Regions from separate parts of the Streptococcus fermentans genome, predicted to be linked through region 2. Evidence: predicted binding sites of a transcription regulator. Region 2 holds the regulator's gene; the other holds the start of a gene.

Region 1 (9,645 bases), on a different contig from region 2:
TGGCTCGTATTACACTCGCTGTGACAGGCTCTATCGCCTCTTACAAGGCTGCTGATTTGGTTAGTAACTTGAAGAAACAGGGACATTCTGTTACTGTACTTATGACCCAGGCTGCGACTGCCTTTATCCAACCTTTAACCCTTCAAGTCTTATCTCAAAATACCGTACATCTCGATCTTATGCAGGAACCTTATCCTGATAAAGTCAATCATATCGAGCTAGGAAAAGAAACAGACTTGTTTATCCTTGCCCCTGCGACCGCTAATACGATTGCGAAAGTCGCGCACGGTTTGGCTGATAATATGGTAACTGCTACAGCTCTTGCCTTGCCAAACTATGTTCCAAAACTAGTAGCACCTGCTATGAATACCAAAATGTATGACCATCCAGCAACTCAAACAAACCTAAATACTTTGGAAAATTATGGTTATACAATTATTGCTCCAAAAGAGTCCCTACTGGCCTGTGGCGATGTAGGACGTGGTGCTCTTGCTGATTTTGATACTATTTTACAACAGATAAAGGAAAAACTTCATGAACAAACGCTCTAATATTGCTCCCATTGCTATCTTTTTTGCCAGCATGATCGTCATTCATCTGCTGAGTTCTATTGTCTTTAATGTCTTGCCATTTCCAATTAAACCGACCATTGTCCATATTCCAGTCATCATTGCTAGTATCATCTACGGGCCACGAATTGGTGCAATCTTAGGTTTCTTGATGGGGATGATTAGCTTGACAGTCAATACGATCACAATTCTCCCAACCAGCTACCTCTTCTCTCCTTTTGTACCAAACGGTAACATCTACTCCCTAGTTATTGCGATTGTACCACGCGTCCTTATCGGTTTAACTCCATACTTTGTCTACAAACTCCTCAGAAACAAGGCGGGGCTTATCTTCGCTGGAGCACTCGGTTCCCTCACAAATACTGTATTTGTACTAGGCGGAATCTTCTTCCTCTTTGGAAATGTTTTTGACGGAAATATCCAAAAACTATTAGCTACTGTTATCTCAACAAATTCTATTGCAGAACTCATAATCTCAGCAATACTGACCCTAGTTATTGTTCCGAGACTTGAAAAAATCAAAAAATAAGAGGTCGGGAAAATCCCGGCCTCGATTTTTATTTGCACTGAAACTCTGCTCCAGCATTTAGTGGATCTTAAAGACTTAGAAAATCCTTTGAAAGAAGATTTTTTCTATCTAAAAGCATGATTGTAAAGACTCACTGGTATTGGAAAAGGCTTCAATCTTGGAAAAATAACTACTTTCCCATAACCTTTTATCTACTTATTATTGGGCTAGACGTGCTTCTTCTAAAATCTTTTCAATCTTTGTTGTTAGCAAATCAATAGCTACAGTATTGGTTACTCCTTCTGGAATAACGATATCTGCATAACGCTTTGTTGGCTCAATAAATTGATGATACATGGGTTTTACCACACCAAGATACTGGTCAATAACGCTATCCAGGCTACGACCACGCTCTTCCATATCACGTTTAATACGGCGAATGATACGAACATCATCATCTGTATCTACGAAAATCTTGATATCCATCAAATCACGAAGGCGTTTGTCCTCCAAAACCAAGATTCCTTCTACGATAAAGACATCCTGAGGTTCTTGACGATAAGTTTTAGAACTTCTGGTATGGGCAGCATAATCATAGGTAGGAATATCAACTGGACGACCTGCCAACAACTCTTTGATTTGCTCAATCATCAAATCAGTATCAAAAGCAAAAGGATGGTCATAGTTGGTCTTAATACGCTCTTCAAAGGTTAGATGAGATTGATCTTTATAGTAGGAATCATGCTCAATCATAGAGATTTTTTCATTTGGAAAATGTGACAAGATTGCTTTAGATACGCTTGTCTTTCCTCCTCCAGATCCCCCTGTTACTCCGATAATGATTGGTCTATTTTGCATTGTAGCCTCCTTGTATTTTCCCTTGTCTATTTTACCATATTTTTGATAAATTTTACAGAAGGAGTTTTCTTCAAAATAGAAGAAAAAATCCTCATAGCTAGAAGCTACAAGGATTTGTAATTGATTAATCGAAGTTAACGTATTCTTTAGAAAGTTCAAGCACTTCTTCCATTGTTGAACATTCAGTAAGAGCACGGTTAGCGTATTCTTGCATTTTAGCAGTGTCGAGTTTCTTCATCAAGCTACGTGTACGAAGTACAGATGTTGCTGACATAGAGAACTCATCCAAGCCCATTCCGACAAGAAGTGGAACAGCTGTTTGGTCACCAGCCATTTCACCACACATACCAGCCCATTTACCTTCAGCGTGAGCTGCTTTGATAACGTTATTGATCAAACGAAGGATTGATGGGTTGTATGGTTGGTAAAGGTATGAAACTTGTTCGTTCATACGGTCTGCCGCCATTGTGTATTGGATCAAGTCGTTTGTACCAATTGAGAAGAAGTCAACTTCTTTTGCAAATTGGTCTGCAAGCATAGCTGCTGCAGGAATTTCGATCATGATACCAACTTGGATGTCATCCGCAACTGCAACACCTTCAGCAAGAAGGTTAGCTTTTTCTTCATCGAAGACTGCTTTAGCTGCACGGAATTCTTTCAAAAGCGCAACCATCGGGAACATGATACGCAATTGACCGTGTACAGAAGCACGAAGAAGAGCACGGATTTGAGTGCGGAACATTGCATCTCCTGTTTCAGAGATAGAGATACGAAGAGCACGGAATCCAAGGAATGGGTTCATTTCATGTGGCATATCGAAGTAAGGAAGTTCCTTGTCACCACCGATATCCATTGTACGGACAACAACTGGTTTACCGTTCATTCCTTCAAGAACAGCCTTGTATGCTTCGTACTGCTCGTCTTCAGTTGGGAAGTCTTGAGAATCCATGTACAAGAACTCTGTACGGTAAAGACCTACAGCTTCTGCACCGTTGTCATTAACACCTTCAACATCTTTTGGAGTACCAATGTTTGCTGCCAATTCGAAGTGTTTGCCATCAGCAGTAACAGTTTGAGCATCCTTCAAGAGTGCCCACTCAGCTTTTTGTTGAGCGTAAGCTTCACCAGCTGCTTTAAATTCAGCCGCTTGTTCTTCAGTAGGGTTGATAATCACTTCACCTGTAATACCATTAACGGCAAGTAGGTCACCATCTTTAACGATTTCAGTGATATTGTTTGTACCCAAAACTGCAGCGATTTCAAGTGTACGAGCCATGATAGCTGAGTGACTTGTACGACCACCAATGTTTGTTACAAAAGCTTTAACAAAGTTTTTGTCCAATTGAGCTGTATCAGATGGAGTCAAGTCGTGAGCAATCACGATTACTTCTTCATTGATAGAAGCTGGGTTTGGCAATTTTTTACCAAGGAGGTTAGCCAATACACGTTTTGTTACGTCACGGATATCCGCTGCACGTTCTTGCATGTATGGGTTGTCTTCCATGCCTTCAAAGATTGTGATAAACATGTCTGTAACTTCTTTCAGACCTGCTTCTGCATTCACTTTCTTAGCACGGATAGTTTCTTTGATTTGACCGATCAATTCAGGGTCAGCAAGAACCATCAAGTGGGCGTCAAATACTTGTGCCGCTTCTTCACCAAGCGTACCTACAGCCTTCTCGCGGATAAGAGAAAGCTCGTTTTGAGAAGCTTCAAGAGCAACATCCAAACGAGCCTCTTCTGCATTTGTATCTTCGACTGTAACAGTCTCGAATGATAAATCCGGTTGAACGAGTAGATATGCTTTTGCAACTGCAACACCGTCAGATGCTGCGATTCCTTTAAGCATTTCTGTCATTTCCTTATGCCAATCCTTCTTTTTCCATTGTTTCTGAGATTGCAGCGATAGCGTCATCAGCGTCTGCACCTTCAGCAGTGATTGTAACGTCAGCACCTTGACCAACACCAAGGCTCATTACACCCATGATAGATTTAAGGTTAACTGATTTACCTTTGTACTCAAGAGTGATATCTGAAGCAAATTTGCTAGCAGTTTGTACCAACAATGTTGCTGGACGTGCGTGAATACCTGTTTCTGCCACTACGTGGAAATCTTTAGAAGCCATAGTTTGACTCTCCTTTAATAGTTTTCTTGTTGAGTTACATATCTGATAACCCTTACAATTTAGTATTATATCACCTTCATTGATATTTTTCAAGTATTTTATGGACTTTCTTCAATTTCCTTTCAGATAACTTGCTGAAAATCTTCTATTAAATTTAGCAAAACACAGTATGTAGTTTTTGTTAAGTTGTCTATAATGAAATCATTGATTTTTCTGTCGTTGTTTCTCAATACTACACTATATATTGTGTTTGTTAGTAAAATCAGTAAAATAAGTACACAAGATTTAGTTTTAGAAAGTTGACAAAGTTTTTTTTTCTGATATACTAAGAAAGTAATAAATTTTTAAAGAGGAGTTACAGAAATGGTAACCGTATATTCTAAAAACAACTGTGTCCAATGTAAAATGACGAAACGTTTCTTAGACAGTAATAATGTTGAATATAAAGAAATCAATCTTGATGAACAACCTGAATACATTGATCAAGTAAAAGAGCTTGGCTTTAGTGCTGCTCCTATTATTCAGACACCAACAGAAGTTTTCTCTGGTTTCCAACCAGGTAAACTCAAACAACTTGCTTAAGAATCAGGACAAAAGCTTCTATGTCTACCTTAGAAGCCTTTCTTTTGTAATTAGATAAAGGATTTTTTATGGGATTAAAACAACTTGAAGATGTGACTTACTTCCGTCTTAATAATGAAATTAACCGTCCTGTGAATGGACAAATCATGCTTCACAAAGACAAGGAAGCTTTAGAAGCCTTCTTTAAAGAAAATGTTGTACCTAACACAATGGTTTTTGACTCAATAACGGATAAAATTAATTTCCTCATTGAGCATAACTACATTGAGACAGCATTTATCAAGAAATACCGTCCAGAATTTTTGGAAGAACTACACCAATTTATCAAGGATCAGAACTTCCAATTTAAGTCTTTCATGGCTGCCTATAAATTCTATAATCAGTATGCTTTGAAAACTAATGACGGGGAGTACTATCTTGAGAGCATGGAAGACCGTGTCTTCTTTAATGCCCTTTACTTCGCGGATGGTGATGAAGCGATTGCTATTGATATTGCTAATGAAATCATTCACCAACGTTATCAACCTGCTACTCCTTCTTTCTTGAATGCAGGTCGTGCTCGTCGTGGTGAGTTGGTATCTTGCTTCTTGATCCAGGTAACAGATGATATGAATTCTATCGGACGTTCTATCAACTCTGCTCTTCAACTTTCACGTATCGGTGGTGGTGTGGGAATTTCCCTCAGCAATCTTCGTGAAGCTGGAGCTCCTATCAAAGGATATGAGGGTGCTGCTTCTGGTGTCGTACCAGTTATGAAGCTTTTCGAAGACAGCTTCTCTTACTCAAACCAATTGGGGCAACGTCAAGGTGCTGGGGTTGTTTACCTCAATGTCTTTCACCCAGATATCATCGCCTTCCTTTCAACCAAGAAGGAAAATGCTGATGAAAAAGTGCGTGTCAAGACCCTTTCACTTGGTGTTGTTGTACCAGATAAATTCTACGAATTAGCACGTAAAAATGAAGAAATGTACCTATTTAGCCCATATTCTGTAGAAAAAGAGTATGGCGTACCTTTCAACTATATCGACATCACTGAAAAATACGATGAATTGGTTGCAAATCCAAACATTCGTAAGACAAAAATCAAGGCGCGTGATTTGGAAACTGAGATTTCTAAATTGCAACAAGAATCTGGCTATCCTTATGTAGTCAACATCGATACTGCTAACCGTGCAAATCCAGTCGATGGTAAGATCATCATGAGTAACTTGTGTTCAGAGATTCTTCAAGTCCAAGAACCAAGTCTTATCAACGATGCTCAAGAATTCCTAAAAATGGGGACAGATGTTTCATGTAACCTTGGTTCAACTAACGTGGTCAACATGATGACTTCACCTGACTTTGGTCGCTCTATCCGTGCAATGGTACGTGCCTTGACCTTCGTTACAGATAGTTCACACATCGTCGCTGTTCCTACTATCGACCACGGAAATAGTCAAGCTCATACCTTCGGTCTTGGAGCTATGGGACTTCACAGCTATCTTGCTCAACAATTGATCGAATACGGATCACCTGAGTCTGTTGAATTCACAAGCATCTACTTTATGCTTATGAACTACTGGACCTTGGTTGAGTCAAACAATATCGCACGTGAACGTGGTGTTACCTTCCACAACTTTGAAAAATCAGACTACGCAAACGGAAGCTACTTTGATAAGTACACAAGTGGTGAGTTTGTTCCAAAATCAGACCGTGTTAAAGAACTCTTCAAAGATATCTTTATTCCTACTGCTGCTGACTGGTCTGAACTCCGTGATAAAGTTAAAGCAGATGGACTTTACCACCAAAACCGCCTTGCTGTAGCACCAAATGGTTCTATCAGCTACATCAACGATGTTTCTGCTTCTATTCACCCAATTACGCAACGTATCGAAGAACGTCAAGAGAAGAAAATTGGTAAGATCTACTATCCTGCTGCTGGTTTGTCAACAGAAACAATTCCTTACTACACTTCTGCTTATGACATGGATATGCGTAAAGTCATTGACGTTTATGCTGCTGCGACTGAGCACGTGGACCAAGGACTTTCACTCACACTCTTCATGCGTAGTGATATCCCAACAGGCCTTTACGAATGGAAGAAAGAAAACAAACAAACGACACGTGACTTGTCTATCCTTCGTAACTATGCCTTCAACAAAGGTATCAAGTCTATCTACTACGTCCGTACCTTTACAGATGATGGTGGAGAAGTCGGTGCTAACCAATGCGAGAGCTGTGTGATTTAATTCAACTCTCAAAAAAATTACATTTACTTAATCCATTAAACGAAACGTATTTTGCTGATAGAATCATGTAAGAACATAAAAGTCGGGCTACCGACTTTTTGTTCGATTATAGCATAGAATTATGATAAAATAAGAATGATTATGTTATCGCATTACTACACACAGAAAGAGATTTCAAATGAAAACTTACTACAAAGCCATTAACTGGAATGCCATCGAAGATGTCATTGACAAATCAACCTGGGAAAAGCTGACTGAGCAGTTCTGGCTTGATACGCGTATCCCTTTGTCAAATGACCTAGACGACTGGAGAAAGCTTTCTAACAAGGAAAAAGACCTTGTTGGTAAAGTTTTTGGAGGTTTGACCCTTCTTGATACCATGCAATCAGAAACTGGTGTTCAAGCCCTTCGTGCTGATATTCGTACGCCTCACGAGGAAGCTGTTTTTAACAATATCCAATTTATGGAATCTGTCCATGCCAAATCTTACTCTTCTATCTTTTCTACCTTGAATACCAAGTCTGAAATTGAAGAAATTTTCGAATGGACCAACACTAATCCATATCTTCAGAAAAAAGCTGAGATTATCAATGAAATATACCTAAACGGAACTCCTCTTGAAAAGAAAGTAGCTAGTGTTTTCCTTGAAACCTTCCTTTTCTACTCTGGTTTCTTTACACCACTCTACTATCTTGGAAACAACAAGTTGGCCAACGTAGCAGAAATTATCAAGTTGATCATTCGTGATGAGTCAGTTCATGGAACCTACATCGGCTACAAATTCCAACTTGGTTTCAATGAATTGCCAGAAGATGAGCAAGAAAAACTCAAAGAATGGATGTACGACCTTCTCTATACTCTTTATGAGAATGAAGAAGGCTACACAGAGAGCCTCTATGACGAAGTCGGATGGACTGAAGAGGTTAAAACCTTCCTTCGCTACAATGCAAATAAGGCTCTTATGAACTTGGGGCAAGATCCTCTCTTCCCTGACTCAGCGGACGATGTCAACCCGATCGTTATGAACGGGATTTCAACCGGTACATCAAACCACGACTTCTTCTCTCAAGTTGGTAATGGTTATCTACTTGGCGAAGTTGAAGCTATGCAGGATGATGACTATAACTATGGACTAAATTAATACCTAACCTAAAAAACATCTAAGTTTATTTACAAACTAGATGTTTTTTTTTGTTTATTTTTGTTTTCTTTAAGTTGCTTAGCTGTTTAAAATATGATAAAATAATATTAGATTTGGGGGTGGTTCAATGCTGAAGCAAGAAAAATTAGATACTATTTTAGAAATTGTTAATACAAAAGGAACTATCACTGTTAAAGAGATTATGAATCGCCTTGATATTTCCGATATGACAGCTAGACGATATTTACAAGAGTTAGCGGATAAGGATTTGCTGGTTCGAGTTCATGGAGGAGCTGAAAAACTTCGAACAGGTTCCTTATTAAATAATGAGCGTTCTAACGTTGAAAAACAAGGGCTACAAACAGCAGAAAAACAAGAAATTGCTCGCTTTGCAGGTCACTTAGTTGAAGAAAGAGAAACTATTTTCATTGGTCCAGGTACCACATTAGAATTCTTTGCGCGTGAACTTCCTATCGATAACATTCGTGTTGTTACCAATAGTTTGCCTGTATTTCTCATTCTAAACGAGCGTAAGCTAACTGATCTCATTCTAATCGGTGGTAATTATCGTTCAATTACTGGAGCATTTGTAGGTACTTTAACCCTTCAAGATATCGCTAGTTTGCAATTTTCAAAAGCCTTCGTTAGTTGTAATGGTATCAAGGATCATGCTATCGCTACCTTTAGTGAAGACGAAGGTGAAGCACAGAAATTAGCACTAGAAAACGCCAATAAAAAATATCTCCTAGCTGACCATAGCAAATTTGATAAATTTGATTTCTTCACATTTTACAATATCTCAGATATCGACACCATTATCACTGATTCAAAATTAAGTGACCAAACACTCCAATCACTGTCTAAACAAACTAAAATTATCAAGTCAAAACCTTAAACTCTACAACTAGTCATAGAATTTAGTAGCTACTACTAATTCCATGGCTAGTTTTTTTGCAATCAATAATTTCCTTGGTGAAAGAAATAAAGATATAGATTACATACAAGTTTTATAATGAAAACACCGCACAATCCATTAAGAAATTATCTCTAAAATCTATCAAAATTATAACGATAATAGCTAATTGATATAAACATAAAAAGCATCGAAAATTCGATGCTTTGCTATTAAACTCCTATATGAATTTCTGGGAATTTATCTGAAATTATATCCCAAAGTTCTTCCAGTTGTTCTTGAACTGTTTTAGTTCTTTTCAAGGTCATGTCTTGTTTCTTCTTAGCATTCTTACGAATATAGCAGAACTGATAGACTTTATTTGTGATTAGGGAACGGTTAATTCTCGTTTCAACTAGATAAAGTTGCTCAACATCTCTTAGGTCTAAAGCTTGCGTTCCTTTATAGTAGGTGATGAGGTGGTTTTTATAGAGAATTACTTTTAGATTTTCATCATAAAATTCTGCTAAACCAGCCATATTTTCAACGTTTCCTTGCAATTCTGGATAGGCTTGATAAAGCTCTTCAAAAGCTGCGATAGATTTTTTACGAAGAAGAAAGGCACTCACTAATGTGACTAGGCCAATTCCTCCAAAAATTGCAGCACTTATGATATGCCACCAGCCATCTTTTGAGTGTTCAGTCAAACTAAGATAGACACTTGAGTTCATGTTCAATGCA
Region 2 (9,645 bases):
TTTGCTCTAAAAGTGCTTCTAGCTCTACTTGTCGGCGGTTGAAGTCAAACCATTTTTCTAAGTAAGTCATATCAATCTCCTTTCCCTCTATAATAGTGTAATCATACTAGTGCATCTATGATGCTTGCGCACGCAATTAGTATACACCTTTTTGGCTTAGATAGCAAGAAGGATGTTTCTTATATATTTCCTTGAAATTTTCTGAAAAAAGAGTAAACTGGTATGCAGAAAGTCTATTTGTGGAGTTTACAATGAAGTTATATGTTCAGTTAATGATTCTCTTTGTGATTTCTTTAATCGGTGAAGGAATCTCCAGTTTTTTTCATTTGTCCATCCCTGGAAGTATCATCGGCTTGATTATTCTTTTTCTAGCCTTGCAGTTCAAATGGCTGCGCATTCGCCATGTCAACATGGTTGGAAATTTTCTCCTAGCCAACATGACCATCCTCTTTCTACCTCCTGCGGTTGGAATTATGGAAAAATTTGATGTGATTGCTCCCTATCTTCTGCCGATTGTCTTGATTGTCTTTTTTGCAGCAGTGATTAATATCATCTTGATTGCGCTTGTGGTTCAATTTATCAAAAAACGCTATGAAGGTGACTACGAAGAAAGAGGTGCTAAATGAGCGAATTTGTATCCAATCCCCTATTTGGGATTGCTTTGTCAATCTTAGCCTATCTTGGGGGAATGATGATTTTCAGACGCTATCCTCATCCCTTAACGACTCCCTTGTTGCTGTCAGCTATTTTTATTATCATCTTTCTAAAGGTAACTGGCATTTCCTATCAAGATTACTACCAAGGTGGGGTTTATCTTAATAACTTGATTGTTCCTTCAACAGTGGCTCTAGGAATTCCCCTCTATAAGAGTTTCCACTTGATGAAGCATCATGTTAGGAGTATTTTGCTGGGGAGCTTCCTAGCTGTCATCGTCAATACCACTTTTACAGCCCTAGTCGCAAAAATCTTTGGCATGGACTTTTTCCTAGCCATTTCCCTCTTTCCTAAGTCAGTAACGACCGCTATGGCAGTAGGGATTACAGAAAAGTTGCAGGGCTTGACTACCGTGACCCTAGTAGTTGTAGTAGCGACGGGGATTTTGACCAGCGTTATCGGACCAACACTTCTAAAATGGCTAAAAATAGACGATCCAGTAGCGGCTGGACTAGCCCTGGGTGGAACAGGTCACGCCGTTGGAACTGGAACGGCCTTTCGCTATGGACCAGTTGCAGGTGCTATGGGAGGACTAGCCATCGGTGTTACAGGGATTCTCTACGTATTTGTCAGTCCGATCGTAGCTAATTTGATCTTGAGTTAAAAACCAAGGATTTTTGATTTCCTTGGTTTTTTCTACGGATGCGAAAGTACTTTATGGGCTTTCGTTTTATTTGGTCAATCTTATGACCTGGTCGTAGCGTTTTAGGTCTTCTTCGGTATAATGGTGAATAACTTCAATAACAGTCTGTGGCATAGAAAAGAGGAGATCACTGATTTTTCGACTGTTTTCCAAGTCAAGATTGGCCTTTACCTCATCGGCTAGGATTAGTTTACTCTCATGGTAGAGGGCGCGAGCGACTTCTAACCGTTGTTTTTCGCCACCAGATAGACTATCATCGCTAAGTTTTCTATGCTTTAAATCCTCTAAGCCAGTCTGTCTCAGGATTTTATCCAATCTAGTCTGGTCTATGACGGAGCCCAGAGTGATATTGTCAGTTAGTGATAAGTAATCAAAAAAATGACTGGATTGGAGGATGTAAGAACTAATGCTAGTGATTTCTTCCCGACTAAGGATTTGTCCTGCAAAGCTAATGTGTCCACTCGTAGCGTCTTGATCTCCATGAATAATATTCAGGAGAGTGGTTTTACCAGTGCCGCTCTCTCCGATGATGGCAATTTTTTCTCCTTGATTGATACTAAGTGAGAGAGGTGCTAAAATCACTTGTTGTTCTACCTCTAAAGAGAGATTCTCCGCTTTGATAGGATAGATATCTGGAATAGGCTTGGTCAAATTATGATTTTTCTGGCTAAGAAGCTTTTGATATTTCTTACAGAGATAGGTAGTGGATTTACGAGTGTTGTTAAAATAAGCTAGTTCTTGAAATTGATAGCCGATATTGTGAGATACGAGATAAATAGCGACAAAACTGGCTGCACTGAGGTGGCCATAGTAGGTCATAAAACCACCGATGACAATGGGAGCAACGGAACAAAAAGCATCAATACTATTGATGAGGAGACTATTGATAGTGCGCTGTTTTTCATAGTTTATCTCTGCATCAAGACTATGTTGTAGCTGACTAGAATAACGATTGAAAAAGAAAGTTTGCCCATGGTAGTGGCGGATTTGTTGGCTCCCACTGATGAAGCTTGTCAAAGTTGCTAGATAGTTTTGATTGATTTTTGAACGAGCCTCGGAGAGGGTATCTAAGCGTTTGGTACCGATGGAACTACAAAGGACTGGGAGAGAGTAAAAAAGGATAAAGATGAGTCCCAGATAGAAGTTGGTCCACAAGGCATAAGAGACCGAAACGCTTGTAAATCCAATGGAAGAAATAATAATCACTGTAGGCTCAATATAGCTTGTTTCCAGTTGCTTGACATCATTTTCCAAATCAGACAGAAGGTCTTGCTCAGCAATCGCATAACTGTTTAAAAACTGATGAAAGATGGCACTTTTAAGTCCAAATTTGAAATCGGTTATGAGACGGGCGTAGTAGTATCTTTTACCAGCTAATCCGATAAGAAGGATGAGATTGCCTAAAATTCCCAATAGTAGAACTTTCCAGAGTAATTCGAGGTCCTGATTGGTAAAACTAGCCACTATATTCTGAACGAGGGCAGGTGTGATAATAGCTTCAAGCCAGGTGATGATAATTGATAAAAAATAGAGAATGAGGTGTTTCTTTGTTACAAATCTTCTAAGCATAAAGTGGGAACCTCCTAGTGAAAAGCAACTTTATAAAGGCATTATACTCTTTTTTGTAAAATAATTCACATGAAATGGGGTTTTAGGCTTAGAAAATGTGACTATTTAGACGAATAGGGAATCTGCGCTAAAAGTTTTTAAAATCAGAAAAACGCATATTATCAGGTATTGAAAAACCTTGATAATATGCGTTTTATCATAGAAAGATCTATTTCATTTTCTGCTAAAATTAAGTTATTGTCCAGCCGTCGATTGATTATTGAAGATTAACTTTATTCTTCAAGATATAGTAGGTTCCGAGATAGAAGGCTGCGCTGAGGATGAGGTCTTTAAAGATTTCAGCGGACATCATCATGCTATAATTCAAGCTTGGACTAAACATGTCGACAAATCCAAGGACAATGTGGATAACAATATAAGCTAAGACAGCGAGGGCTGTACGGTATTCATTAAAGAGCTGTCCAATTGAAATAGACAAGTAGATGCAAAGGATGCCTGCTACAGTGCTTATGAAAAATGAAATCAAGGTTAACCAGAAATTCTCGATATAATGTACGAATAAGTAATCAAAAAAGTAGGAATCAACCATATTTGGGTCAATGGTTGCAAAGATAATGTAGATACTTAGGAAAAAAACTGCTGAACTGATTATAGACCAAATGAAGGCTCCCAAGAGTTTGGCTAAGATAATCTGGTGTTCAGATAAAGGTAAGGTTAGAGTGAGATAGCCTTGGCGATCGTAGACACTACCCTTGAAGCGACGGATGATTAAAATCAAGGTTGAAATACTCAAGGTAATAAGTAGTCCACCAAAAACCAGACCTAGAAACACTAACATAATCATTTGTTGATCGGGAGTATCGATGGATTTTAGGGAACTAGCTTGAGCCCCGATAAGGGCAGAAAGAGCCAACACAGCACCATAGAGGGCTAAATACCATTTGTTAACATTTTTAAATTCATAACGAACTAAATTCCAAAACATAATAATCTCCTTTACCTAGGCTTTGAATTCGTGGCGGAAGAGCTGGTCGATAGACTCTCCAGACTCGTAGCGAATATCATCAACATTTCCTTGACGGACGACTTTTCCATCCTTGAGGAAGATAATCTCATCCAAGATTGGTTCAATATCTGAAATCAAGTGGGTTGAAATCAAGACAGTCGAAGTTGGAGAGTAGTTGTTGATGATGGTGTTCAAGATATAGTCACGCGCCGCGGGGTCGACACCACCGATTGGTTCATCAAGAACGTATAGACGAGCATCACGACTCATGACAAGAATCAACTGAACCTTTTCTTTGTTTCCTTTTGAGAGTTTCTTGAAACGGCTATTTTCATCAATGCCAAGGTCACGAAGGAGACCTTGAGCACGTTCCAGATTGAAATCTTGGTAGAAGGTCTTGAAATAAGTGAGAGCTTCCTTGACCTTCATCTGCTCGTTGAGGTAGGTCGTATCAGGGAGATAAGAAACAATCGCTTTAGTTGCTGGGCTTGGTTCCATGCCGTTGATAAGGATACGCCCTTCCTCTGGCTGTAGCAAGCCGTTGATTAGTTTAATCAAGGTTGTCTTTCCAGAACCGTTTGGGCCAAGGAGACCAACGATTTGTCCAGCTGGATTTTCAAGGGAAACATTTTTAAGAGCAGGACTTGCTCCATAGGATTTTGACACATTTTCAAATGCTAACAAGGTCATAGTTTAAACTCCTTCAATATAATCTCTCAAAACAGTCGGTAGTTCTTCTTTTTCATAGCCGAATTCTACCATGCCTGTTACAAACTGTTGCAGCTGTTCTTCTGACAGTTGCTTACGGGATTGGAGGATCAAGTCCAAATCCTCTGTGACAAAGCGTCCAGATGTTCGCTTGGTATAGACAAAGCCTTCTCTCTCCAAGTCCGATAGGGCGCGCTGGATGGTGTTGGGATTGACACCTGCCTCGCTAGCCAATTCTCTAACGGTTGGAAGCTGTTGATTGGGCTCGAGTTTATGGGAAATAATCTGCAATTTGATTTTCTCCATAATCTGCAAATAAATGGGTTTATTGTTATCAAATGTCCAAGACATCACGATCTCCTTTCTATTTACCTTTGTGTTAATTCAATAATACAACAAAACAAAAAACTTGTCAAGCCAAAAGGAGAATTATTTTGGGAATCTCTTAAAAAATGGTATAATGAAAAGAAAACGACAAGGAGGGAAAGGCATGCGTTGTCCAAAATGTGGCGCTACAAAATCAAGTGTGATCGATAGTCGCCAGGCTGAAGAAGGAAATACAATCAGAAGAAGACGTGAGTGTGAAGAGTGTCAGCATCGTTTTACAACCTATGAACGTGTTGAAGAGAGAACACTAGTTGTGGTCAAAAAAGATGGTACACGGGAACAATTTTCAAGAGATAAAATCTTTAACGGGATTATTCGTTCAGCCCAGAAACGTCCAGTGTCCAGTGATGAAATTGGCATGGTGGTCAATCGCATCGAACAAAAACTCCGTAGTCGCAATGAAAATGAAATTCAGAGTGAGGTTATTGGCTCTTTGGTTATGGAAGAGTTGGCAGAGTTAGATGAGATTACTTATGTACGTTTTGCCAGTGTTTACCGTAGCTTTAAGGATGTGAGTGAGCTTGAAAGCCTACTCCAGCAGATCACACAATCCTCTAAAAAGAAAAAGGAAAAATAAATGAAGCCAAATGACCGTTTTTCTTTTGTAAAGAATAATCGGGTGTCGCAAGATACCTCATCAATGGTGCAGTGCTACCTCCCGATTATCGGTCAGGAGGCGCTGAGCCTCTATCTTTATGCTGTGACTTTTTGGGACGGTGGTCAAAAGGAGCATCTCTTTGCAGCCATGCTCAACCATCTGAATTTTGGGATGGATACCCTTTTAAAGGCTTTTAAAACTCTAACAGCCATGAAATTGGTGACCCTCTATCAGCAGGGGGAGGCCTATAACTTGTTACTCCATTCTCCCTTATCAACTCAAGAATTTTTACAACATACAGTTTATCGGACCTTGTTAGAAAAAATGATTGGGGATAGTGCGGTTGCAGCCATGAGACAGGAAGGTGTTGAAGGGAAACCGATCTCGGTGTCCTTGAGTCAAATCTTTCCTCAGTTATCTGAGTCTGTGAGTCAAGAAACCTCTAGCAGTCAGCCAGCAGCAGATGATTTTGATTTGGAGCATTTCCGTCAGCTTATGGCTCGCGATGGTCTTCGTTTTCAAGATGAGACTTCGGATGTTTTGGCCTTGTTTGCAATAGCAGACGAGCAGAAGTGGACCTGGTTTGAGACCTATCAAGTAGCCAAAGCGACAGCAGTGTCGCAAGTGATTTCTGTCAAACGCATCCGTGAAAAGATAGCGCAAAAGCCTGTGACTTCGGACTTTAGTCCCAAGGAAGCAACTATTATTCGAGAGGCTAAGAGAAAGACAGCCTTGCAGTTCCTTGCTGAAATCAAGCAGACTCGCAAGGGAAGTATTACTCAGACTGAACGGGACCTGCTCCAGCAGATGGCAGCCTTGGGCTTGTTGGATGAAGTGATCAATGTTATCTTGCTCCTAACCTTTAATAAGGTTGATTCAGCCAATATCAATGAAAAATACGCCATGAAGGTGGCTAATGACTACGCCTATCAAAATATCCGTAGTGCAGAGGAAGCTGTCCTCCGTATTCGTGAACGTGGCCAAAAAGCAAAAACGCAAAAGCAGAATCAGACTGCCCCAGCAAAAACCAATGTGCCTAAATGGAGCAACCCTGAATATAAGAATGAAACCAGCGAAGAAACTCGCTTAGAACTAGAACGTAAGAAAAAAGAAATGTTAGCTCGATTAGAAAAAGGAGGGGACTAGATGGAAAGTGTCGGAGACGTACTCAAGCGTCAACCAAGCCGATTTCAGTATCAGGATTTAGTCCAGCAAATTGTAAAAGACCCTGATGTTGCGGCCTTTATCCAGAAAGAATCTCTCAGTCAGGAGGAGTTGAACCGTAGTATTTCCAAGTTTAACCAATACATCACTGAGAGAGATAAGTTCCTCCGAGGAGATACAGACTATATCGCGCGTGGTTACAAGCCTATCCTAGTCATGAACCATGGCTATGCAGATGTCTCTTATGAAGAGACTCCGGAGCTCATCGCGGCAGAAAAAGAAGCGGCGATTAAAAACCGTCTCAAGCTAATCAATCTTCCAGCTAGTCTTAAAAAAGCTAGCCTAGCTCAAGTAGATTTAGATGATTTGGGGCGCTTGTCCGTTTTTGAAAAGCTCCTAGCTTTTGTGGAACAATATCCAACTATCCGAAAAGGTCTTTATTTATATGGGGATTTTGGAGTTGGTAAGAGTTTTATGGCAGCAGCCCTGGCTCATGATTTATCTGAAAAACGTGGAGTATCTACAACTCTGCTCCACTATCCGAGCTTTGTCATTGATGTCAAAAATGCTATTGGGGATGGCTCTGTCAAAACCTTGGTAGATGAAATCAAGCTGGCAGAAGTTCTGATTTTGGATGATATCGGTGCTGAGCAATCAACACCGTGGGTCCGTGATGAAATCTTGCAAGTGATTCTTCAGTATCGCATGCAGGAAGACTTACCAACTTTCTTTACTTCCAACTTCAATTTTGAAGATTTGGAAAAACATTTTGCAAAAGGCAAGAACGGAAATGACGAAACTTGGGAAGCTAGACGCGTCATGGAACGTATCCGTTACCTTGCTGAAGAAACACAACTAAAAGGAGAAAACCGTCGATGACAGAAACAATCAAATTAATGAAGGCTCATACTTCAGTGCGTAGATTTAAGGAGCAAGAGATTCCCCAAGAAGATTTAAATACCATTTTGTCTGCAGGACAAATGGCTTCTTCTTGGAAAAATTTCCAATCGTATTCTGTGATTGTAGTTAGAAGTCAAGAAAAGAAGGATGCCTTATTTGAGTTAGTTCCTCAAGAAGCGATTCGCCAGTCTGCTGCCTTTCTGCTCTTTGTCGGTGACCTAAACCGTGCAGAAAAAGGGGCTCGTCTCCATACGGATGTATTCCAACCTCAAGGGGTGGAAGGACTCCTCATCACTTCAGTAGATGCTGCGCTTGCTGGGCAAAATACCTTGCTTGCGGCAGAAAGCCTAGGCTACGGAGGAGTGATCACCGGTTTGGTGCGTTACAAGTCTGTTGAATTAGCAGAATTGTTCAAGCTTCCTGACTATACCTATCCAGTCTTTGGGATTGCACTAGGTGTGCCAAATCAAAAGCATGATGTAAAACCAAGATTGCCACTTGAGAATGTTGCCTTTGAGGAAGAATACCAAGAGCAGTCAGCTGAGGCAATCGAAGCTTATGACCGAGTACAGACTGAATATGCAGGTGCGCGTGCGACTACAACTTGGAGTCAACGTTTGGCAGAGCAATTCGGCAATCCAGAACCAAGCTCGACTCGTGAAAATCTTGAGCAGAAGAAGTTATTGTAGAAAGTGAGAAAACATGGTCTTACCAACTGTTGCCATTGTGGGACGTCCCAATGTTGGGAAATCAACCCTATTTAACCGTATCGCGGGAGAGCGCATCTCAATCGTAGAAGATGTTGAAGGTGTAACGCGAGATCGTATCTATGCCACGGGTGAGTGGCTTAACCGTTCTTTTAGTATGATTGATACTGGAGGGATCGATGATGTCGATGCGCCTTTCATGGAACAAATCAAGCACCAGGCAGAAATTGCCATGGAAGAAGCAGATGTTATCGTCTTTGTCGTGTCTGGTAAAGAAGGAATTACAGATGCGGACGAATACGTTGCCCGTAAACTTTATAAAACTCATAAACCAGTTATCCTAGCCGTTAACAAGGTTGACAACCCTGAGATGCGAAATGATATCTATGATTTCTATGCTCTAGGTTTGGGTGAACCACTACCGATTTCATCTGTTCATGGTATTGGAACAGGGGATGTACTGGATGCTATTGTGGAAAATCTCCCACATGAAGTTGAAGAAGAAAATCCAGATGTTATTAAATTCAGCTTGATTGGACGTCCAAATGTTGGAAAATCTAGCTTGATCAATGCCATTTTGGGAGAAGATCGCGTCATTGCCAGCCCTGTCGCTGGTACTACTCGTGATGCCATTGACACTCATTTTACAGATGCTGACGGTCAAGAGTTTACCATGATTGATACTGCTGGTATGCGTAAATCTGGTAAAGTCTATGAAAACACTGAGAAATACTCGGTTATGCGTGCTATGCGTGCTATTGACCGTTCAGATGTAGTCTTGATGGTCCTCAATGCTGAGGAAGGCATCCGTGAGTACGACAAGCGTATCGCAGGTTTTGCCCACGAAGCTGGTAAAGGGATGATTATCGTGGTCAATAAGTGGGATACACTTGAAAAAGACAACCACACTATGAAAAACTGGGAAGAAGATATCCGTGAGCAGTTTCAATACCTGCCTTATGCACCGATTATCTTTGTTTCCGCTTTGACCAAGCAACGTCTCCACAAGTTGCCTGAGATGATTAAGCAAATCAGTGAGAGTCAAAATACCCGTATTCCATCAGCTGTCTTGAATGATGTGATTATGGATGCTATCGCCATCAACCCAACACCGACCGACAAAGGGAAACGCCTCAAGATTTTCTATGCGACCCAAGTGGCAACCAAACCACCAACCTTTGTCATCTTTGTCAACGAAGAAGAACTCATGCACTTCTCTTACCTACGTTTCTTGGAAAATCAAATTCGC

The links. Region 2 encodes NrdR, which represses ribonucleotide reductase genes. Its sites were predicted from a motif close to ACACNATATATNGTGT; they were not measured.
Region 1: the regulator NrdR is predicted to act here: its motif matches at 4,296-4,311, upstream of nrdH (glutaredoxin-like protein NrdH).

Annotation. Positions count from the first base shown of each region.
Region 1 covers NZ_JBFNFG010000002.1:147,063-156,707, reverse strand. The annotation lists gene coaC (phosphopantothenoylcysteine decarboxylase) at 1-551, shown strand, start outside; gene AB2B50_RS03115 (ECF transporter S component) at 535-1,098, shown strand; gene udk (uridine kinase) at 1,297-1,935, opposite strand; gene ptsP (phosphoenolpyruvate--protein phosphotransferase) at 2,060-3,793, opposite strand; gene AB2B50_RS03100 (phosphocarrier protein HPr) at 3,798-4,061, opposite strand; gene nrdH (glutaredoxin-like protein NrdH) at 4,425-4,643, shown strand; gene nrdE (class 1b ribonucleoside-diphosphate reductase subunit alpha) at 4,712-6,871, shown strand; gene nrdF (class 1b ribonucleoside-diphosphate reductase subunit beta) at 7,050-8,012, shown strand; gene AB2B50_RS03080 (DeoR/GlpR family DNA-binding transcription regulator) at 8,140-8,907, shown strand; gene AB2B50_RS03075 (hypothetical protein) at 9,138-9,645, opposite strand, start outside.
Region 2 covers NZ_JBFNFG010000010.1:22,156-31,800, reverse strand. The annotation lists gene AB2B50_RS08625 (MarR family winged helix-turn-helix transcriptional regulator) at 1-70, opposite strand, end outside; gene AB2B50_RS08620 (CidA/LrgA family protein) at 252-626, shown strand; gene AB2B50_RS08615 (LrgB family protein) at 623-1,318, shown strand; gene gggC (streptosactin export ABC transporter GggC) at 1,385-2,926, opposite strand; gene AB2B50_RS08605 (hypothetical protein) at 3,183-3,911, opposite strand; gene AB2B50_RS08600 (ABC transporter ATP-binding protein) at 3,927-4,622, opposite strand; gene AB2B50_RS08595 (GntR family transcriptional regulator) at 4,626-4,991, opposite strand; gene nrdR (transcriptional regulator NrdR) at 5,131-5,604, shown strand; gene AB2B50_RS08585 (DnaD domain protein) at 5,605-6,771, shown strand; gene dnaI (primosomal protein DnaI) at 6,772-7,668, shown strand; gene AB2B50_RS08575 (NADPH-dependent oxidoreductase) at 7,665-8,378, shown strand; gene der (ribosome biogenesis GTPase Der) at 8,392-9,645, shown strand, end outside.